Regions from separate parts of the Mesorhizobium yinganensis genome, predicted to be linked through region 2. Evidence: predicted binding sites of a transcription regulator. Region 2 holds the regulator's gene; each other region holds the start of a gene.
The links. The regulator LexA, encoded in region 2, represses DNA repair genes until DNA is damaged. The targets are predictions, from matches to a motif close to TGTTCNNNNTGTGTTCNG.
Positions count from the first base shown of each region.

Region 1 (5,725 bases), on a different contig from region 2:
CAGTTTTCAGGGGATTGCCGCGAAATCGGCATTGGTCGGCATCATCCTGGTCTGCATGGGGCTTACCTATCTCGTCTTCGTGCTCGCCGAACGTGTCGACCGCTTTCTCGGCCAGACCGGCCGCACCATCCTGACCCGCCTGCTCGGCGTCATTCTCGCAGCGCTGGCGGTCCAGTTCGTCGCCGACGGCATCAAGGCGCTGATGGCGGCGTGAGAGCTCTCTTCGTCCTCTCCATAGCGGTACAAAAAATGGGCCGAAAAGGCCGAGGCCGATAACGCGCAGGCGGAAACGCCCGCGCGCCGGAAACAGCCAGACGCGATTTCACTTCATCGTCCCAACCGCAAGGCGCAGCAGTTCGCCCATGCGCTCGTGGCTGATGCCGTGGTCGACGCGGGCGGCGCGGTGGACGACGACGAGGTCCATTTCCGGCACGACGATGACGTACTGTCCACCGAAGCCGCTGGCATAGAACACCGGCGCATGAAGGCTGAGCCTGTCGCCCGGCGCGTCGGCCTCGGCCGTCCACCACAGATAGCCGTAGCCTCGCCCGCCCCCGAGATCGGTATGCGCGCGCGTGCTGTCCCGCACCCAATCTGCCGGGACGATCTGCCTTCCCTGCCAACGCCCTGCCTCGAGATACAGCACGCCGACCCGAGCCAGGTCGCGAGCCGAAAGGCGCAGCTTGTAGACAGGATGGACCGATTCCGGCCCGTGCTGGTGATAGCAGTCGGCGGCCGAAAAGTCCTGCATGCCAAGCGGCACCGCCAGCCTCGAATAGAGGACGTCGAACACTGACTGTCCGGACCGCTGCTCGAGGATCGAGCCGAGCACGTTGAAGTCCCAATTGTTGTAGAACCAGGCCGCACCGGGCAGAGAGGAGCCGCGCTCCGGCCGGCCGTGTGCCGTGTCGTAGACCGAAGGATGATAGACTCCGGAACGCGCCGCGAGCAGGTGCCGTACGGTTGCCCGCCGCTCTCCGCGGGTCAGGCCGCCGACATCGTCGATGCCGAAATCCTCGAGCGTCGCATCGAGATTGAGCGTGCCTTCCCCCGCGAGGATTCCGTAGAGCGCACTGATCAAACTCTTGCGGACGGACGCGACGCTCGTGTTCAGGTCGACGCGGCCCCACTCGAACACCGTGCGGCCACGACGCACGACCATCATCGCCGTCGATCCACCCCGCACCAGTTCGGCGGGCAAGATTGCCTGCAGATCGGACGATACGCGGGACACCGGCCTTACGCGCCCTTTATCGTTTTCTCCTCAAAGGAGAAGATGCTGGAAGGACCGCGCCTCAGAACGGTATCTCGTCGTCCAAATCGCGGGACGAACCGCCGCCGCCGCCGCGCGAACCACCGCCGCCGCGCCCGCCGCCATAGTCATCCCCAGGGGCGGACTGACCGAAATCCGAGCGCCCGCCGCCACCGCCATATCCGACCTGGTCTCCCCCTTGGCCTCGCGTGTCCAGCATCTGCAGTTCGCCCCGGAATTTCTGCAGGACGACCTCGGTCGTGTAGCGGTCCTGGCCGCTTTGGTCCTGCCATTTGCGGGTCTGCAACTGACCCTCGACATAGACCTTCATGCCCTTCTTCAGATACTGCTCCGCCACCTTCGCCAGATTGTCGTTGAAGACGACGATGTTATGCCACTCGGTCTTTTCCTTGCGCTCGCCGGAATTCTTGTCGCGCCAGGTCTCCGAGGTGGCGATGCGGAAGCTGACGACCGGATCGCCCGAGTTCAGCCGGCGAATCTCAGGGTCGGCGCCGAGATTGCCCACCAGAATGACCTTGTTCACGCTACCCGCCATCACACTTCTCCGCGCTTGTCCTAAGTTTGGCTGTCCGTAAGCTCGTCCGCATCCTAGCCCATCGACGCGCACGGCGCGGCGCTCGACGGAAATTCAGGCGGCCTGTCCACAATTTGTTTTGTACTTGTTTTGTTCGCAGGAGGCCAGCGAAAAATGTCAGGAGGCTCACCCGCTCGCGTTTTGCTTTCGCCGGCATCGCTCCTATGATCGGCAAGATGATCCTCGCTCGTCTCCCTGTGGCCGCCCTGCTCGTGACCTCATCCGCCGCGCCGGCGTTCGCCGACCAGCAGCCCCGGACGACACTCCCCGGCGTCGAGCGGCCTGAGCCGATCGTCAAGCCGCTCGCCGAGCCGCTGGAACCGGCGTCCAAGAACGGTGACGGCTTCGTGCGAATGGGCAAGTGGGACGTAAAGATTTCCGGCTATGTCAGGGTCGACATACGCGCCGGCACGCTGCCGGCACAGTCGCGCTGACGTTGCTGCCGGGGACACGTTGAACCCGAGCCGCCGCACGCTTCTCCCGCTGTTGGGGGTTCGCAGTTCTCCGGCCCAATTCACGCAGGCGCATGACTGCTTCCCTGAAGGTCAAGTTGTGAAAGAAGGCGTCAGCCCGAAACGCTTACCGATCATCCTCCTGCGCAGCGGCGAGTTCCTCCGGGCTGTGAACCTCGGTGTGGGGCTGCCCGATTTGCCCCTTGAGAACCGATTTCAGCATGAGCTTGGCGCGGTCCGCCCTCTGCTTGGAATTGGCGGACAGAACCAGCATATCCGGCGTCAGTTCGACCGTGGCGAAAACCGGCGTGCCATCCTCGAGCTCGATATGCAGCCGTTCATCCTGAACCCGGGCGTACTTATCCGACGGTCCAGCGGGCACCGAAACACTCTCCGCCGGTTCCGTCCAGTTCCACAGGCCCTCTTCCTGCGCCAGCAGTTCGGGGATTTGCTCCAGGCGCCGGGCTATCGCGTCGGCCGTGGCTCCGGGCGTAAGTGGATAGGAGATCGTATGGAATGAAAGCTCCTCGCCGTCGCTGTTGAAGCGCGGCGGCGGCACCTTGTCGATCCTGCCGTTCAGCATGTCCTCCAGCCAGATCGCGGTGAACGCCGGCGCCGAGCCATGCAGGAAGATCGTTTCGGCGAGCTCGGGAAAATCGATGCCCGCCATATCGTCCTCCGTCGGCACTTCCTGCTTCGACACCTCCTCGCCGATCCTCTTCATCGGATCCGAGATTGCCTTGACCACTTCGGCATAGGCCGCCTCGCTGAACGTTGTCAGTCCGCCGGCCAGACGGTGCTTTCCGGCCACTTCGACGACCCTGCAGCCGAGCCGGTCGAGATCGCGCAAGCCGCGCGTCGCCGAATGCTCGGTAACGCGCACCGGCTCGCCGCCACGGATCATGTCGCGCAGCAGCATGGACTGTCCGGGGACGATCTCGCTGACCTCGTAGACGCTGAAGAGGGAATCCCGGAGCGCCTCCATGTAGCGGCGGGCCGAGGGCGATTCCTTCCAGCCGCGCCGCTTGAGATAGTCGTCGACGATGGTGCGCTCGTCCTCCTCGGAAGCTGGCCTTGTAACGAAATCCTCAAAGGCGCAGCCCCAGAGATTGGTCATCTCCCGTTCGCCGATCAATTTTTCCAGTTGCTCGAAATCGATGCCGTAATCCTCGAAAGCCGGGCCGAAATGCTCGTCGAAGACATCGTCGAACAGATCCTGCCACTCGTCCCTGTTGGACCATTTGATAAGACCGGCAAGTTCGTGGCTTTTCGACATGGGATTCCTGCCGGCTTGGCGAATGGACGGACGTGGCCATCTTAGCGGCAAGGTGGATGTAACACGATGACAATGGATGGTTTTGTCGGGTCATCCACAAGACGAAACCCTGCCGCTCGTCCGAGCAGGCAGGGCTTCTGGATCTTACCCTTGCCGGGAATGTTTTACCGGCTTTGATTTCGGGTGCTTCGCGGCGTCAGCCGACGACCCGACCAATAGTCTCTGATTGTAGGGGAAACGGCCAGTCCTGCCCGCCGGTTATCATCCCGGCCATTCGCTAGCCGCCGGCTCCTGCTCAGGCGCGGAGCCCTGTGGAACTGTCCGGTGGAGTCATGCCTCGCTCCCGTGTTCGTTCAACACATGCCAGCCGGGAAATCGACCTGCGGCGTCTCGCAGATCCGGGCTTTTCCGCCGTCTGACCGGCAATGCCGATCTCTCCCAGGCGACGATGCGAGTCTGCCAAGCCCAGCCGCCCGCGTCAACCCCAGACCGCAGCCGGCAAAGAAATGTGATCGGAAATGAGTGTACGCCGGCCCTGTGCTTTGTCAGGAGGATGTTCAACTTTTGTTCTTTTCGCTTGCCCAACGCGGACAAAGGCGGGTAAATCCGCCTTTGGCGGAGACCACCTCGACATGGCGATCTCCATACCTACATAGGCACGGGCGGCCTGTTGCGGGCTGAACCGATTTCACATGAGCGACAGGCGGCGGAGCGGCATGGCCGACCATAAATACATTTCGGTGCGCGGCGCGCGCGAGCACAATCTCAAGAATGTCGATCTCGACCTGCCCCGCGACAGCCTCGTCGTGATGACCGGCCTGTCGGGCAGCGGAAAGTCCTCGCTCGCCTTCGACACCATCTATGCCGAGGGCCAGCGCCGTTATGTCGAGAGCCTGTCGGCCTATGCGCGGCAGTTTCTGGAGATGATGCAGAAGCCGGACGTCGACCAGATCGACGGCTTGTCGCCCGCCATCTCGATCGAGCAGAAAACCACCTCGCGCAACCCGCGCTCGACCGTCGGCACGGTCACCGAGATCTACGACTACATGCGCCTGCTCTATGCGCGCGTCGGCATTCCCTATTCGCCGGCCACCGGCCTGCCGATCGAGAGCCAGACGGTCAGCCAGATGGTGGACCGCGTCATGGCGCTGGAGGAAGGCACGCGCCTCTACCTGCTGGCGCCGATCGTCAGGGGCCGCAAGGGCGAATACAAGAAGGAACTGCTGGAACTCCAGAAGAAGGGTTTTCAGCGCGTCAAGGTCGACGGCGCCTTCTACGAGATCGCCGAGGCGCCGGCGCTCGACAAGAAATACAAGCACGACATCGACGTCGTCGTCGACCGCATCGTGGTGCGCGGCGACCTCGCGGCGCGGCTGGCGGATTCCATCGAGACGGCGCTGAAGCTGGCGGAAGGGCTCTGCGTCGCCGAATTCGCCGACAAGCCGCTGCCGGTCGAGGAGACGGCGGAGGGCGACAGCGCCTTCAAGTCGAAGAACGAAACCCACGAACGCATTCTTTTCTCGGAAAAATTCGCCTGCCCGGTCTCCGGCTTCACCATTCCGGAGATCGAGCCGCGGCTGTTCTCCTTCAACAACCCGTTCGGCGCCTGCCCGACCTGCGACGGCCTCGGCAGCCAGCGCGCCATCGACGAGAACCTGATCGTTCCCGACGACAACGTCACGCTGCGCGACGGCGCAGTCAGCCCGTGGGCGAAATCGACCTCGCCCTATTACGCGCAGACGCTGGAAGCGCTGGGAAAGGCCTATGGCTTCAAGCTCGGCGACAAGTTTTCCAGCCTGTCCGACGCGGCCAAACACGCCGTGCTGCGCGGCACCGGCGAGCGCGAGATCACTTTCAACTATGACGACGGCCTGCGCTCCTACAAGACGACCAAGACGTTCGAGGGCGTCATCCCCAACCTCGAACGCCGCTGGAAGGAGACGGAATCGGCCTGGATGCGCGAGGAGATCGAGCGCTTCATGTCGGCCACGCCCTGCCCCGCCTGCAACGGTTTCCGCCTCAAGCCGGAATCGCTGGCGGTGAAGATCGCCGGCCTGCATATCGGCGAGGTCTCCAACATGTCGATCCGCAAGGCCGACCATTGGTTCACCGACCTGCCGCAAAAACTCAACGCCAAGCAGAACGAAATC
Region 1 is NZ_JBEBMH010000010.1:73,247-78,971, forward strand. It holds gene ABMA59_RS18930 (MarC family protein) at 1-214, shown strand, start outside; gene ABMA59_RS18935 (serine hydrolase domain-containing protein) at 323-1,201, opposite strand; gene ssb (single-stranded DNA-binding protein) at 1,296-1,808, opposite strand; gene ABMA59_RS18945 (hypothetical protein) at 2,012-2,281, shown strand; gene ABMA59_RS18950 (DUF7986 domain-containing protein) at 2,427-3,575, opposite strand; gene uvrA (excinuclease ABC subunit UvrA) at 4,292-5,725, shown strand, end outside.
Region 1: uvrA (excinuclease ABC subunit UvrA) is a predicted target of LexA. The motif match lies at 4,130-4,147, and genes of this name have one in related genera.

Region 2 (5,725 bases):
CTTCAGGATCCCAAATTTTCGCTCAATCCGGTGATGACGGTCGGCCAGCAGATCGAGGAGGCGTTTCGGCTGCATGTCGCCAGGGATCGCGCGCTTGCCCGCGCGAAAAGTATCGAGGCGCTGAAAGCGGTCAAAATCCGCGACCCGGAGGCCGTCTATCACCTTTATCCGCACCAGCTTTCCGGCGGCATGGGCCAGCGCGTGATGATCGCGATGATGCTCATTCCAGAGCCGCAACTGCTGATCGCCGACGAGCCGACCTCGGCGCTTGACGTGACCGTGCAGCTCCAGGTTCTGGCAATTCTGGACGACCTGGTTCGCGAGCGCGGCATGAGCCTGATCCTGATCAGCCACGACCTCGGCATGGTCTCGGCCTTCTGCGACCGTGTGATGATCATGTATGCCGGCAAGGTGGTCGAAACCGTCAAGGCGAGCGAACTGCATCAGGTCCAGCATCCCTACGCAAAGGGCCTGCTCGCTTCCTCGCCGCGCCTCGGCGACGACCGGCCGGAACTGCCCGTCCTGCAACGCGATGCGAGCTGGGCAAGATGACCGCGCCGATGATCGAGATCGACGGACTAGGCATCAGCTTCGGCAAGGGCGCGCGGCGGCTCAACGCAGTCCGCGATGTGTCGCTATCCATCGCCGAAGGCGAGGCGTTCGGGCTGGTTGGCGAGTCCGGATCAGGCAAGTCGACCGTGTTGAACGCAGTCGCCGGCCTTATCGGCGACTATTCCGGAACGATCCGCATTGGTGGAGCCGTTGTCTCGCTTTCGCGCAGCCATGCGCAGCGACGGCTGATCCAGATGGTTTTCCAGGACCCCTACGGCTCGCTCCACCCGCGCCATACCGTCGATAAGATACTGTCGGAGCCGGCCCGCATCCACGGGCTGACCAACGTGGAGAAACGTGTCGAGCGCGCGCTGGCCGATGTCGGGTTGAAACCCGAACATCGCTTCCGCTTCCCGCACCAGCTCTCCGGCGGCCAGCGCCAGCGCGTGGCGATCGCCCGCGCCATTGTCCTGGAGCCCCGCGTTCTTCTCCTCGACGAGCCGACCTCCGCGCTGGACGTCTCGGTGCAGGCGGAAGTGCTCAACCTGCTCCGTCGCCTGCGGCGCGAGCGCGGCTTCACCACCATCATGGTCAGCCACAATCTGGCGGTGGTTTCCTACATGTGCGGTCGTCTGGCGGTGATGAATCGCGGCCGCATTCTGGAGACGCTGGCCAGCGCCGACCTTGCCGCCGGACGGTTCGACCATGCCTATACGCGGCAACTGTTCCGGGCCAGTTCCGGCTACGACCGGGAGCTGCTGCAAGATCTCTGGGAAGAGGCCTGAAATCCACGGTCTTCTCGGAGGCAACCGGCCAAGTCTCGAGAGAGTCAGCGCTGGCGCTCGATTTTGATATCTTGGTTGCCCGCCTCTTAACCCGATATTTAACGGTTGCGGAACACAACTGGAACAGATAGTGTTTTGTTCTGGTTTTGTTTTGGTGCGATTCTTGACGGGGCCGAGATGCTGACACGCAAGCAACACGAACTCCTGCTATTCATTCATGAGAGACTGAAGGAGTCCGGCATTCCGCCGTCCTTCGACGAGATGAAGGAAGCCCTTGATCTGGCGTCGAAATCCGGCATCCACCGGCTGATTACGGCGCTGGAGGAACGCGGTTTCATTCGCCGGCTGCCGAACCGGGCGCGGGCGCTGGAAGTGCTTCGCCTGCCCGATTCGATTGCTCCCGGCCTCAACTCGGCAAAGAAATTTTCGCCGAGCGTCATCGAAGGCAGTCTCGGCAAGCGTCCGGCCGAACCTTCGCGTGCGCCAGTCGCGAGCAATGACGAGGCAGGTTCGGGAATTGCGATACCGGTCATGGGCCGGATCGCGGCGGGCGTGCCGATCGATGCTATCCAGCACCGGACGCATTCCATATCGGTGCCGCCCGAAATGTTGTCCGCAGGCGATCATTACGCGCTGGAGGTCAGGGGCGACTCGATGATCGAGGCCGGCATTCTTGACGGCGACACGGTGATCATCCGCAATGCCAACACGGCCACACCCGGAGAGATCGTCGTCGCGCTGGTTGACGACCAGGAGGCGACGCTGAAGCGTTTTCGCCGAAAAGGCGCCTCCATCGCGCTCGAAGCCGCCAATCCCGCCTACGAGACGCGCATTTACGGTCCGGACCGGGTCCGTGTGCAAGGCAAGCTTGTCGGCTTGATCCGTCGCTACTGATTTTCCGGGGGCGCCGGGACCGCCGGCTTGCGCTGGTAGGGCGGCAGTCCCCGAGACTCGCGCGAGAATGCGCGGTTGCCATGCCAAGGACGATCCGGCGTTGCGATGGCGAAATGCACCTCGGCGGTGCCATCGCTGCCCGAAGGCAGATACACCGCGGCGCTGCCATTCCGAGCAAGCGCGCGCTTCGTGACCACCGCGACGGCTGGGTTGGCGCATTTGAGCGGAATGGTCGCATCGTCGAGAATTATGACGCCGGCAAAGGAACAGGCGATCCGTGCCTCCTCGGGATCGGTTGTATGGATGATCGCGGCGCCGGATGGATGCCAGCCGACGCAGGTTATGTCATCGCAGAGGAAGGCGCTGGATGAATCATCCGTCGGTTGCTGGCCGGGTGAAGAATTCATGAACTCACCCTCATTGTGGACTTCAGTAGAGGCCACCTTCTGTACAGAAGGAAGTCCATCGGATGCGCCGCGGGTGCGGTTGAGTCCATGGTTGGTGCCTTCTTTGCTTCCGACACCTGCGACGATGCTTTCAGCGGACGCCATCGGCGGATTCAGGCCGAAATCATTCGCCGGCTTATGAATTCCGTCCGCCTGGAGCGTTCGTTTCCAGTTCTCGGCCGTGAAGACATTCGGCCGAGGCCGATTCACCGCCATCAGGCCCTCGCCGGTCAGAAATCCGACCAGCCGGCCGTCCTCGGATACCAACACGTCGGGGGTGCGCGTCGCGCCCAACATCAACAATCCGGCGAGCGCGAAAGGCAGTGCGAAAAGCCTCAGCCACGTCGTCGTCACGGTCGCCACGATCAGGGCGATGGTCAGAAGAACCACGGATTTTCCCGATATCAGCCCCACCGCATCGACCGGTGAGCGAGCGGAAAACCATCTCGCGACTTCGATCATCGCCGTGATCCCCTTGCCCATCACGTCGAGGAACGGCCCGTCGAGGCCAAACGGCATAGCGACCGCCGCGAGCACGGCAAAGGGCACGACAACCAGGGATACGATCGGCATGGCCGCGAGGTTCGCCACTAGGCTGAGCGGTGCGATGCGCTGGAAGTGATAGGCGCCGAAGGCTGCCGTCGCCAGGCCGGCGACCAGGGAAGTCAGCAGGAGCCCTACGACAACAGCGCCGCCATGCCGCACGGCAAGCGAAACCAGGCCGCGCCGGGGCTGAAACGATCCGGTGCCGCCGCGCCGTCCCGTCCAGAACGCATAGGCTCCGACAAGCGCTGCCGTTGCCGCGAAGGACATCTGGAAGCTCGGCCCGATAACTTCGTGCGGGGTGACCGCCAGTACGATGATGGCTGAAATGGCGAGGTTGCGCATGGTCAGCGCGGCGCGGTCGAAAACCAGTGCTATCAGCATGACGGCAAGCATCAGGAAACTGCGCTGCGCCGCCACCTCACCGCCGGAGATTGCGAGGTAGGCGGCAATGGCGAGAAGGCCGGCGAGCGCGGCATATTTCCTGACCGGACGGCGGGACGAGATTCCGGGAAAAAGCGCGAATCCCGCCCGCAGCGCGCCGATCACCACGCCGGCGACCAGTGCCATATGCAGGCCGGAGATCGAGATGATGTGATAGAGGCCGGTACGGCGCAGAGCCTCGCTGACGTCGTTCGGGATGCCTGCACGCACTCCCACGACGAGCGCCGCGGCGATCTCGCCCTCGGCGCCGCCGACGCGGTGCCGGATGCGTTCGGCGATGTCGTTGCGGATATTTTCGACGATTGCGCCAATCCGACCGGTGAGTCCGGGATCGGATTGCCCGATCACTTCCGGTCCCTTCATGAAATAGCCGCTCGCGCCGATGCCGTCGAAATAGCTTTCGAAGGAAAAATCATAGCTGTCGGGACGCACCGGCCCGGAAGGCGGCCGCAGCCGGACGAGCCCCTCGACGATGGAGCCCGCCTCGACATCCAACGGCGCCGTGCGCGCCGTCGCGCGGACGCGATCGGGTGCGTAGCGAAGTTTCGGCCGTTCCGTGTCAATCACGTCCAAGGTCAGCCGCGCGCGACCGTTCGACAACGGCTCTATACTGATGACGCGCCCGGTGACGCGCGTCGAGATGTCACCGCCGAGCATCTTGGTGCTCATGCGCCACGTTTCGCCCTTGGCCAGCAGGATGCCACAGAAAGCCAGCATGGCAGCCAGGGCCGCCAGTTGCGCCATGCGTCCGCGCGGCAGAAATGCCGCCGCGGCCATGGTGACCATCAGGCCTGTCGAAATCAAAGGGAAACCGGGTTCGAAAGGCAGACCGAAATACAGGAAGGCGCCGGCCGCGAGAAAGACTGGCACAAACAGGAACAGCGTGCCACGCTCGCTTTCCAGCGCGGCCGCGTTTTGCAAGGCGACCGCCGCCCGCTCCGCTATCATGGGCACGGGTGGCAACGGCTTGATCGCCCGCGACCATTGTTCCTGCCATGTCCAGCGCTGGGGAACGACGACAAGCTCACGGGAACTCACAGCGACAGAGCGAGGCGCGGTCTCCATGTCCATCTTCTGGAACAGGAACCGTTCGTTCAGCCCGCCTGCGGAAAGCTCCGACATGGCCTTCACTCGACTGGCGCCAAAGTTTTATGGCGCATCGTGCAAGGCCACGACTGCGTGCTTGCACCCCCGACCTTCTATGCTACATGAACGCCAACCTTTTTCCATGCACCGTCAGCGCCATTGCGCGGGGCGGTCTTCTTCCTTTGGAAATCTCTATGTCCCGCCCGGTCGTCACCCGTTTTGCCCCCTCGCCCACCGGCTACCTCCATATCGGCGGCGCCCGCACGGCGCTGTTCAACTGGCTCTACGCCAAACATACCGGCGGCCGGATGCTGCTGCGCATCGAGGATACGGATCGCGAGCGTTCCACCGATGCGGCGACGGCGGCGATCCTCGACGGACTGACCTGGCTGGGGCTGAAATGGGACGGCGAGCCGATTTCGCAGTTCGAGCGCGCGCCGCGCCACCGCGACGTCGCCGAGGAACTCGTTCGCCTGGGCAAAGCCTATTATGCGTATGAGACCCCCGCGGAACTCGACGCCATGCGCGAGAAGGCACGCGCAGAGGGCCGCCCGCCGCGTTACGACGGCAGCTGGCGCGACCGCGACCAGTCCGAGGCGCCCCCCGGCGTCAAGGGCGCCATCCGCATCAAGGCGCCGCATGAAGGCGAGACAGTCGTAGGCGATCGTGTTCAGGGCGACGTACGCTTCCCCAACAAGGATCTCGACGATTTCATCATCCTGCGCTCGGACGGCAATCCGACCTACATGCATGCGGTCGTCGTCGACGATCACGACATGGGCGTCACCCACATCATCCGCGGCGACGACCATCTGACCAATGCCGCGCGCCAGCAGGTCATCTACAACGCGATGGGCTGGGAAGTGCCTGTGATGTCTCATATCCCGCTGATTCACGGCGCCGATGGGGCAAAGCTGTCGAAGCGCCATGGCGCCCTTGGCGTCGAGGCCTATCGCTCCATGGGGTATCTGCCCG
Region 2 is NZ_JBEBMH010000027.1:75,647-81,371, forward strand. It holds gene ABMA59_RS29940 (ABC transporter ATP-binding protein) at 1-552, shown strand, start outside; gene ABMA59_RS29945 (ABC transporter ATP-binding protein) at 549-1,337, shown strand; gene lexA (transcriptional repressor LexA) at 1,515-2,231, shown strand; gene ABMA59_RS29955 (ComEC/Rec2 family competence protein) at 2,225-4,786, opposite strand; gene gltX (glutamate--tRNA ligase) at 4,945-5,725, shown strand, end outside.

Region 3 (5,725 bases), on a different contig from region 2:
TGGCGACGAGGGCGCGCATGGCCGGATCGAGGCGGTTCATCCGCGCAAGCTGCAAGGAGATGCACTCCGCCAGGTCGCGGGCAAACAGGCCGGGCGGATCGAAGGACTGGCAGGCCGACAGCACCGCCTCGATCTCGCGGGTGGTTGCGCCGAGCCGCGCGCCGATCTCGGCGACGTCGCCGCGGAAGTAGCCGGCTTCGTCGAGACCGTCGGTGAGTTCATGGGCGATTAGCCGCCCGGCGGGATCCTGGATGCCGAAGGCGATCTGTTCGCCGACATGGTCGCGCAAGGTCAGCCGCGCCGCGGCCACGTCTTCCAGATCGAAGCCTTCGGTTGCGCCGCCACTGCCGGTGCCGGCGGATTTCCACTGGGCGGCAAGGTCCGGTCCCAATTTGTCGCTGGTGCCGGGATCGTCGGGGAAGACGTTTTCCAGCGATGTGTCCAGCCGGTCCGACATCGATTCCGCCGTCGCCGAGCCGCTTGCCTCGTACCAGCCGTCGTCGAGCACACCGTCGTCCCGGTCCTTCTGGACCTGGTCGGTGGCCGCGTCGTCCTGCGGCTCCTCGACCCTTTCGAGAAGCGGATTGCGCTCGATCTCCTCTTCGACGAATCGTTCGAGTTCGAGATGCGTGAACTGAAGCAGCTTGATCGACTGCATCAGTTGCGGCGTCATGATCAGCGACTGTGACTGCCGCAATTGCAGTTTGGCCGATAGTGCCATGTCCGCTCGTCTTGCTCCTGAACCCTACGCCACGCAGAGGTCCGCCACGGTTCGCGGCGGGACGGGACAGTCGGATAATGAACTGGCCCGGCTTTTGCTTGTCAAGGAGAACAGGGGCGAAAAACCTTTACCGCTTCGTTAGCGGGCCGGATTTTCCTGCAACTGCCCGACCGGAAACGAATGAAATCGTGACCGGTCAGATCAGAGCGCGAAATCTTCGCCGAGGTACAACCGCCGCACATTGGCATCCGCGATGATGTCCTCGGCGCTTCCGTGCTTCAGGATTTCGCCGCTGTGGATGATGTAGGCGCGGTCGATGAGCTTCAGCGTCTCGCGGACATTGTGGTCGGTGACCAGCACGCCGATGCCGCGCGTCGTCAGGTGGCGGACGAGCTGCTGGATATCGGCGACGGCGATCGGATCGATGCCGGCGAAGGGCTCGTCGAGCAGCATGTAATGCGGCCGGCTGGCCAGTGCGCGGGCGATTTCCAGCCGCCGCCGCTCGCCGCCGGAGAGCGCCATGGACGGCGCCTTGCGCAGATGCGCGATGTGGAATTCATCGAGCAGCGCGTCGAGCGATTTTTCGCGCTCCTTGCGGCTGGGCTCGACGACTTCCAGCACCGCGCGGATGTTGTTCTCGACATTCAAGCCCCGAAAGATCGAGGCCTCCTGAGGCAGGTAGCCGATGCCGAGCCGGGCGCGGCGGTACATCGGCATCGAGGTTATGTCGAAGCCGTCGATCTCGATCTTGCCCTTGTCGACGGGGACGAGGCCGGTGACCATGTAGAAGCAGGTGGTCTTGCCGGCGCCGTTCGGTCCGAGCAGGCCGACCGCCTCGCCGGCGCGCACGCCCAGCGACACACCATTCACGACCTGCCGGCCCTTGTAGCTCTTGGTGAGCCCGGTGGCGATCAGCGTGCCTTTCAATTCGGCGGCATGCCTGCTCACGGCCGGGGCCGCGGGCGCAATGCGGAACCGTCCCGACAAGCGGGACAGCAACGATTCTCCGGATGTCATCAGGGCTTCTGTGTACCGGGCGTGATCGACATCATGACGCGGCCACTGCTGTTCGTTTCCGACTTGCAGCCCTCGACTTCCGCGCGGCCGGTCTTCATGTTGACGGTGAGCTTGCAGCCGACCAGGGCGTTCTTTCCTTCCGAAAGCACGACTTCCTTACCGGAAAGCACCAGCACCTGGCTCGCCATGTCGAACGTGCCACGATCGCCCGTGGCGACCTGGGTGTTGGATTTGATGTAGACCTTGTCCTCGACTTCGAGCCGGTCGATGTCGGCGGACCCTGTCGCTGCCGAACCGTTTCCGTTGTTGGCGTAGAACACAGTCATCTTGCCGGCCTTCATCAAGGTCGGCCCCTGCGTGACGTTGACGTTGCCGGTGAACAGCGCCTTGCTCTCGCCGTCGATCACTTCGAGGCGGTCGCTTTCGATCTGGATCGGCAGACCGCTGTTGATGCTCAGGCCCTGCAGCCGCCCCGTTGCCGTATTGGGCGCGGCAGCCTCCTGTGCCTGGAGCGGCAAGACCGGCAACGCCAGCAAGGCGATTGCGGCGCAAGCGGACAGGCTGAAATTTTTCCCGATCATCCCCTTATCCATCCTTACTGGCTTGCCGTATCTTTCTTCGGCAGCACTATATGCACCTTAACGCGCTTGTCGAAAACCACGACCTTGCCGCGGTCTTCGACGGACATGGCGCCCGACGCGATCGACCCGCCCTTGTAGTGGACCTCGACCGGCTTGTCGGTCGACATGCGGCCGCCGCTGATGTCCACCAGGGCCGAAGCGAGCTTGGCCACGGCGCCGTCCGACGTGGTGATGTTGATGTCGCTGTTGACGTCGAGCGTGTTGGCCATGCGGTCGAACAGGCCGCGCTCCGTGTCGATCGTCGCTGTCCGGCTCTGGTCGAGCGGCAGCGTGGCCGCGATGCCCTGGAGTTCCACGACTGCGTCGTTGCCGACGTCCTGGACCGCGCGCAGCGCGCTGACGGAATAGGGGCGGTTGTCGTTGGTGAAGCCTTCGAGCTTGGGGCTTTCCATCACCAGCTTGCCATCGGAGACCGCGGTAGCGTCTGCCGTGATCTCGGCCGCCGGTGTTGACCTGTAGGATTGCACGAAGAAGGCGGCGGCCATGACCACGGCCAGCGAGGGCAGCGCGATCTTGAGGATGCCGACCATGCGCGAATGACGCGCGGCATTGTGGAAGATGGCCGAACGCTCGGCCACGGTCGTGCTTGGTCCGACCACGGCTTGCGTGGATGCGTCGGTCGACTCTGGCGATCTTGCCAACATTGCGTACCTGTCTCGTGTCGCGGCGCGAACCGTGGTCGTCGCGCTGGATCACCCTTTGACTGACCGCGATCAACGTGCCGAAAGCCACGAAATTATGGCTAACTGCCTGATACCGTTCGACCCTCCCCCCTTCCGCACGCGCGGAACAGGCCGATGCGGGGATTCCGTCCCAACCGGTTGCAGGCGCTTTTTGCCCACCCTCGATCTCGCGTGCTCGCCAAAGGAAATTCGGCTGTCACGCCTGGACACTCGCACAATATGGTATCTTTGAACGGATTGTCAGCCCTCCCGAGCCACGGAAACAGGGGGCATCGACAGTTTTTCCTGACATTGGCGACCAAAGGATGAACGCTTTTACCTGCGTTCAGGCGGGCAAATCACGCCGAAGCGACAGAAACGGTCACCCTGCCATGCGACTCGGCGGGCGATCCTTGGCAAGCTTGCGGAACTTGCGCACCACGATGTCGCGCTTCAGCCGCGAGATGTGATCGATGAACAGCACGCCGTCGAGATGATCGATCTCGTGCTGGAGGCAGGTGGCGAGAAGGCCTTCGGCCTTGACCTCCCGCTCCACCCCGTCGAGGTCGAGATATTTCACCCGCACCGAGGCCGGGCGTTCGACCTCCGCGTAATAATCCGGGATCGACAGGCAGCCTTCCTCATAGGTGGATCGTTCGTCGGATCGCTCGACCATCTTCGGATTGATGAAGACCTGCGGCGCCTTGGGCTCGTCTTCCTTGGCCAGGTCGATGACCAGCATGCGGATCGGCTCGCCGACCTGGATCGCGGCCAATCCGATGCCCGGCGCGTCATACATGGTCTCCAGCATGTCGTCGGCGAATTTGCGCAGCGGCGCATCGAAGCGCTCGACCGGCTTGGAAACCAGGCGCAGCACCGGATCGGGGAGGATAATCAGCGGCTTGATCGACATGCGTTTCAGGTAATGGCTTGCGCGAAAGGCGTCAACGGGGAGAGGCTGATGACGTTCCTGTTTTGATCTGTCAGCGGCCGGCGAATCGGCTATCCTCGCCGGCATGACCGATTTTGCCCAAATCCTCGACCAGCCGGTAGCTCAGTTCGGCACGACGGTGCTTACGCTCGGCCAAGCCCTGGCTGGCTTGGCGACGCTGTTCCTGGTTCTGCTGCTGATGCTCGCCGTCGCGCTTTGGCGCTCGGCAAAAGCGCGCGCCGTTGCCGCCGCCGAGGCGGCAGACCGCGCACGCGACACGGAGGCCCGCATGGCCGGCATCCTGCAGGCGCAGGCCGAGATGCAGGGGCGCATGAGCACCGTGGCCGACGTGCTCGGCGCGCGGCAGGCGGAACTCAACCAGTCGATCGGCCAGCGCCTCGACGCCATGACCGGCCGCATCGGCCAGACCATGGCGGAGCAGACGAAGTCGACGCACGAAAACCTCGCCCGCCTGCAGGAGCGGCTGGCGGTGATCGATACCGCGCAGAACAACATCCAGTCGCTGGCCGGGCAGGTGGTGCAGCTTCAGGCGATCCTGTCCAACAAGCAGACGCGCGGCGCTTTCGGCCAGTCGCGCATGGAGGCGATCGTCGCCGACGGCCTGCCGCAGGGTGCCTACGCCTTCCAGGACACGCTGTCCAACGGCAGCCGGCCGGACTGCACGGTGAAGATGCCGAACGGCGCGCCGCCGCTCATCATCGACGCGAAATTTCCGCTCGAGGCGTGGAACGCCATCCGTGCCGCGGCGGAGGTTGACCAAAGCGGCGAGGCGCAGCGGGCGGCGCAGCAGGCGTTCCGGCGCGACCTCGACGTGCATATCAGGGCGATCTCGGAAAAGTATCTGCTGCCAGGCGAGACGCACGATACCGCTTTCATGTTCGTGCCGTCGGAATCGATCTTCGCGGAGATCCACGAGAATTTCGAGCCGGTCGTCCAGCGCGCCCATCGCGCCCGCATCGTCATCGTCTCGCCTTCGCTGTTGATGCTGTCGATCCAGGTGATCCAGTCGATCTTGAAGGACGCCTCGATGCGCGAGCAGGCGCATCTCATCCAGGGCGAGGTGGTGCGGCTGATGGAGGATCTGGGACGCATGGACGAGCGCGTGCGCAAGCTTCAGGCGCATTTCGGGCAGGCGAGCAAGGACATCGACGACATCCTGATCTCGGCTTCGAAAGTCGCAAAGCGGGGCCAGAAGATCGAGGCGCTGGAATTCGGCGATCCGCCGCCGGCGATCGAATCGGAGCCGGCGCGTGGCGCGCAGAGCAAGACGGGGCAGCTTCGGCTGCGGGTGGTCGAGGAAGGCTCCGCCTGATGCGTGTTGAGCGCAGTCCGCCTGCTGCATGACATCTTGCGCGGCGGCAAAACTCCTGATTCATTTGAGGCAGGATCAACAGGAGGACCGGATATGGCCAAAGGCTCTATGCGACCGGGCAAGGAAGCCCGAAAACCCAAGAAGGACGCCAAGAAGCCGGCAGCCCCGCCCGTGCTGCACGCACCCGCCGTGCCGGCGATGAAGATCAAGGAAAAGAAATAATCTTCTCCTGATCTTGCGCATCTCCGTGGCCGCTCCGTTTCCGGGGGCGGCCGTGACGCCTTGTTTGCGCCCCCCTCGGTGAGGGCGAGGGCCGACCCATTCATCCGCCAACAACAGTCTTTGCGAGGCGCTTGCCACCGGTGTGACGTCTATGGTCACGTTCCGTTGCCGGGACGCCGAGACAGTGTCCGCCGCGAC
Region 3 is NZ_JBEBMH010000016.1:122,260-127,984, reverse strand. It holds gene rpoN (RNA polymerase factor sigma-54) at 1-721, opposite strand, end outside; gene lptB (LPS export ABC transporter ATP-binding protein) at 923-1,738, opposite strand; gene ABMA59_RS24655 (LptA/OstA family protein) at 1,738-2,319, opposite strand; gene lptC (LPS export ABC transporter periplasmic protein LptC) at 2,334-3,023, opposite strand; gene def (peptide deformylase) at 3,424-3,954, opposite strand; gene ABMA59_RS24640 (DNA recombination protein RmuC) at 4,058-5,305, shown strand; gene ABMA59_RS24635 (hypothetical protein) at 5,399-5,527, shown strand.
Region 3: ABMA59_RS24640 (DNA recombination protein RmuC) is a predicted target of LexA. The motif match lies at 4,007-4,024, and genes of this name have one in related genera.

Region 4 (5,725 bases), on a different contig from region 2:
CCGCCATCGTTGCCGCCACCGCCCAGCGCCAGCTTCTTGCGGGCGTCGGTCAATTCGCGCTCAAGCTTCCTGCGCTCCTCGACGAGAGCCTCGACGCGCGTCAGCGCCTCCGCCGGGGCGACCTTGAGAGTTGAAGCGATGGCCTTCAGCCGCCGGTCCTGCTCGTCGAGGTGCTTTCGCGCCGCTTCGCCGGTCAGCGCCTCGATGCGCCGCACGCCGGCGGCCACCGCGCTGTCGGAGAGGATGCGCACGAGGCCGATGTCACCGGTGGAGCGGACATGCGTGCCGCCGCACAGCTCGACCGAATAGGGTCGGTTGGACTTGGCGCCATGCAGGCCAGTGCCCATCGACACGACGCGCACCTCGTCACCATACTTCTCGCCAAACAGCGCCATCGCGCCTTCGGCAATCGCATCGTCGACCGACATCAGCCGCGTTGAGACCGGGCAGTTCTGCACGACGATCTCGTTGGCCATATGCTCGACCTGCTCGATTTCCTCGGGCGAAATCGGCTTGTTGTGCGAGATGTCGAAGCGCAGCCGGTCGGGCGCCACCAGCGATCCCTTCTGGGCGACATGGGTTCCGAGGATTTCGCGCAGCGCCTCGTGGATCAGATGGGTTGCGGAATGGTTGGCGCGCAGGCCGGAGCGGCGCGCATGGTCGACCTTGAGTTCGGCGGACGCGCCGACACGCACGGCGCCTTCCGCGACCTTGCCGAAATGCACGAACAGGCCGTCGCCCTTCTTCTGCGTGTCGGTCACCTCGAAGCGGAAACCCTCGCCCGAGATCGTTCCCGTGTCGCCCATCTGGCCGCCGGATTCGCCGTAGAACGGCGTCTGGTTGACGACCAGGCCGACGGTCTCGTCCGTCGAGGCGGTTTCGACCGACGCGCCGTCCCTGACCAGCGCCAGCACGATGCCCTCAGCCTGCTCGGTGTCGTAACCCAAAAACTCGGTGGCGCCGGTCTTTTCGCGCACGCCGAACCACACGGTTTCCGTCGCCGCCTCGCCGGACCCGGCCCAGCTCTTGCGCGCCTCGGCCTTCTGCCGCTCCATTGCATCCTGAAAGCCGTCGAGGTTGACGGAGATGCTGCGCTGGCGCAGCGCATCCTGGGTCAGATCCAGGGGGAAACCGTAGGTGTCGTGGAGCTTGAACGCCGTCTCGCCGTCGAGCATGTCGCCCGGGCCGAGCGTGGCCGTCGCCTCGTCGAGCAGTGCGATGCCGCGCGCCAGCGTCTTGCGGAAGCGGGTCTCCTCCAATTTCAGCGTCTCCGTGATCAGCGCCTCGCCCCGCGCCAGTTCCGGATAGGCCGCACTCATCTCGCGCAGCAGCGCCGGGACCAGTTTCCATATCAGAGGTTCGTTCGCGCCCAGCAACTGGCCATGGCGCATGGCGCGGCGCATGATGCGGCGCAGCACGTAGCCCCGGCCCTCGTTGGACGGCAAAACCCCGTCGGCGATCAGGAAGCAGGACGACCGCAGATGGTCGGCGATGACGCGAAACGAGGCGACGTTGTCCTTGTCCGGCCCGCGCCCGAGCGCCGAGGCTGTCGCATCGATTAGGGTGCGGAACAGGTCGGTCTCGAAGACGCTGTCGACGCCCTGCAGGATCGAGGCCATGCGCTCCAAGCCCATGCCGGTGTCGATGGACGGGCGCGGCAGATCGATGCGCTCTTCCTTCGTAACCTGCTCGTATTGCATGAAGACCAGGTTCCAGAATTCGAGGAAACGGTCGCCGTCCTCCTCCGGGCTGCCGGGCGGCCCCCCCCAGATGTGCTCGCCGCGGTCGATGAAGATTTCCGAGCAGGGGCCGCACGGACCGGTGTCGCCCATCGCCCAGAAATTGTCCGATGTCGGGATTCGGATGATGCGGTCGTCGGAGAAGCCGGCGATCTTCTTCCATAGATCGGCCGCCTGATCGTCTGTGTGATAGACGGTGACCAGCAGCTTGTCCTTCGGCAGGCCGAAATCCCTGGTGATCAGGTTCCAGGCAAGCTCGATGGCGCGTTCCTTGAAATAGTCGCCGAAGGAAAAATTGCCGAGCATCTCGAAGAAGGTGAGATGGCGGGCGGTGTAGCCGACATTGTCGAGGTCGTTGTGCTTGCCGCCTGCGCGCACGCATTTCTGCGAGGTGGTTGCACGCGAATAGTTGCGCGTCTCCAGCCCGGTGAAGACGTTCTTGAACTGCACCATGCCGGCGTTGGTGAACATCAAGGTCGGGTCGTTGCGCGGCACCAGCGGGCTGGAGGCGACGACCTCGTGACCGTTCTTCCTGAAATAGTCGAGGAAGGTCGACCGAATCTCGTTGACGCCACTCATGCCAAAACCTTTTGAAATCCCGCGCGGCGGGGGAATGGAAAAGGCCTTTTAGCGGCAGTGCCAAAGCGTGTCCACAACACCGCAAGGCGCCTGCAAAGCCTTGCGGAAAGCTTCGCCGGGAAGCAACCGTCAGGGCGCACCGTTCCAAAACAGAACCGCCGGCGCGAGGCCGGCGGCAGGTCGACACAGTCAGGAGGACAACCGGTCACATTTCCGCGGCATCGTCGAAGCCGCCATCGGAACCGTTTTCCAGCAGCCGTTCGGCGATCAGCCCGGCATTCTGGCGAAGCGCCATCTCGATCTCGCGCGCCGTATCCGGATTGTCGCGAAGGAACAGTTTTGCATTCTCGCGGCCCTGACCGAGACGCTGCGAATTGTAGGAGAACCAAGCGCCCGACTTCTCGACGACGCCGGCCTTGACGCCGAGATCGACCAGTTCGCCGGTCTTCGACACGCCTTCGCCATACATGATGTCGAACTCGACCTGCTTGAAGGGCGGCGCCAGCTTGTTCTTAACCACCTTGACGCGGGTCTGGTTGCCGACGACCTCGTCGCGGTCCTTGACCGCACCGATGCGGCGGATGTCGAGGCGCACCGATGCGTAGAACTTCAGGGCGTTGCCACCGGTGGTCGTCTCCGGCGAACCGAACATCACGCCGATCTTCATGCGGATCTGGTTGATGAATATAACCATGGTGTTGGAACGCGAGATCGTGGCGGTCAGCTTGCGCAACGCCTGGCTCATCAGCCGCGCCTGGGCGCCAGGCAGCGCATCGCCCATCTCGCCTTCGATTTCCGCGCGCGGGGTGAGCGCCGCGACCGAATCGACCACCAGCACGTCGATCGCGCCGGAACGCACCAGCGTGTCGCAAATCTCCAGCGCCTGCTCGCCGGTGTCCGGCTGCGAGATCAGCAGATTCTCCAAGTCGACGCCGAGCTTGCGTGCATAGACCGGATCCAGCGCATGTTCAGCGTCGACGAAAGCGCAGATGCCGCCCTTCTTCTGCGCCTCGGCGACGGTGTGCAGCGCCATCGTCGTCTTGCCCGAGCTTTCCGGACCGTAGATCTCGATGATGCGTCCGCGCGGCAGCCCGCCGACGCCGAGCGCGATGTCGAGGCCGAGAGAGCCGGTCGAAATCGTCGCGATCTCGACAACCTGCTCATTGGCGCCGAGCCGCATGATCGAGCCTTTGCCGAAAGCCCGCTCGATCTGCGACAGCGCCGCATCCAGAGCCTTTGATTTATCCACCGATCTGTCCTCAACAAGCCGCAATGTATTTTGCGCCATGATACATTCCCCTTGGTCGTCTATGAAGGGCGGCCGATCCGATATCCCTGATAGTTTGTACCTCTTTTGTTCGCATTTTGCAAGAGGATCATCTCATTGTTTTACCAGCACTTTCCAATATGTTCGAATTTTGTTCCATCCCCTTTGGTCGGCCAGGTTCGGCCGTGCATCCGCAGGCGTCAGGGGACTTCGACGCCGCAGGCCTGGGCCAATTGCGCCAGCGTGTCGCTGATTCCGGCGAGGTCGAATACCGCCTCGCCGCGGCCTGCAAAGACGCCGAACCGCCATGACAAATTCAGGCGGCGCGCCCGCGACAGCCGGGCCACCTGTTCGCCCCCGTCGGTCTGCACCGCCCGGCTCTTTTCGGCGAGCACCCATTGCTCGTTGAAGGCGCCGCCATTGTCGAGGCGGATCGAAACGCCGACGCTGCCATCCCCCGAGATCGTCTGGCGGACCCGCACGGCCTGGCGCCACACCGGATAACGGCGGGTCTCGCAAGACAGAACGAGCGCCGGACGATAATCGATCGTACGGGTTCCCGTGGTCAGCGTATTCAGGCTGTAGAGTGTCGCGGTGGCCGCTTCACGCCCCGTCGATACTTTCCAGCGTCCGGCCTGCTGCGCCGCCGCGTTACTGGCTTGAGACACCAAAGCAGCGAATGCGGCGACAAGAAGCCCGACAGAATTCGATCTCATGGAACCGCCGTCCGCCCCTGCCCGTTCGCGGACCAGTTTTCTTCGGGATGCTCTGTCAAAGCAAGAGCCGCCTCGACGATATGCTGGCCGCGTGTTTGACCGAAGGCTGAATGCGGCTTTGAGGCATCACACGCCGGCAAGGTCGGGCAGCGGGGTTAAGATGTGCAACCAGTTTGACGATCGTTCGGCGGCCATTTCTGCAGATTCGTTACCCCTTGGCCGCCTTCTTCGCCAGTTCCTCCAGCTTCAGCACGGAATTCCAGTTGCGCGCCGTGTTTTCCACGCCGATCAATTTGTCGAAGCGCTCCGCCATCTTCGATGTGCCGAACCCGGCCGGCGTGTGGAGATAGGCGACCTTGCCGACGATCTCGATTTTTTCGCCCTCCTTCGCATAGGCGCGGATCGCCGCGACGTTCTTGTCCTGCGGTGCCTTTTCAAGGACAGCGGCGTGCAAGAATTTCGGCACGGAGACGGCGTCCGGAAACGGGTTGTCGGCGATCAGCTTTGACCATTCTTGCTGCGCCGGTGCGTGGATCGTCTTGGTGAAGCCGAATTTTTCCCGGCAGATTTCCGCGACTTTTGCGACCGTCTTCTCGCGCGACAGCTTGGTACGAACCACGGCATTGCCGCTGTTTATGTAGGTGGCGACATTCTCGAACCCGGCCTCGGCAAGCGCCTCGCGCAGCGGCCCGGTCGGCAGTTGCGTCGCGCCACCGACGCCGCGGAACAGAAGGATGAAAACCGTCTTCCCCGTCATATGATGAACCCCGCCAGGGTCTCGTTCTCGGTGATGTCCTGATAGGCCCAACCGGCCTCGTGGAATCGTTTCGCAAGGACGCCGAAGTTTTTGGAATCCTTCGTCTCTATGCCGATCAGCACCGAGCCGAAATTGCGTGCCGATTTCTTCAGATATTCGAAGCGCACGATGTCATCGTCGGGGCCCAGCAGCGCCAGGAAATCGCGTAGCGCGCCTGGGCGCTGCGGAAAGCGGAAGACGAAATATTTCTTCAGCCCTTCGAAGCGCAGCGCCCGCTCCTTCACGTCGGGCAAGCGTTCGAAGTCGAAATTGCCGCCCGACACGACGGCGACGATGGTCTTGCCCTTCACCTCGCGCTTCGAGAAATCCTTGAGCGCGTCGATCGCGAGCGCGCCGGCCGGCTCCAGCACGACGCCCTCGACATTCAACATCTCGATCATGGTAGCGCAGAGACGGTTCTCCGGGATGAGGCGGATCGCATCCGGCGGAAAATCCTTGAGGTAACGCAGCGGCTCACGACCGAGCTCGGCCACCGCCGCGCCGTCGACGAAATTGTCGACCTTCGCGAGTTTCACGCGCCTGCCCGCCGTCAGTGCTTCCTTGAGGCTGGGCGCTCCGGCCGGCTCGCAGAATATGAAACGCGGCTTTTTGCCCTGTCCGCCGAGAT
Region 4 is NZ_JBEBMH010000006.1:164,812-170,536, forward strand. It holds gene alaS (alanine--tRNA ligase) at 1-2,318, opposite strand, end outside; gene recA (recombinase RecA) at 2,524-3,606, opposite strand; gene ABMA59_RS14295 (hypothetical protein) at 3,786-4,301, opposite strand; gene ABMA59_RS14300 (DUF1697 domain-containing protein) at 4,510-5,058, opposite strand; gene ilvA (threonine ammonia-lyase IlvA) at 5,055-5,725, opposite strand, start outside.
Region 4: recA (recombinase RecA) is a predicted target of LexA. The motif match lies at 3,727-3,744, and genes of this name have one in related genera.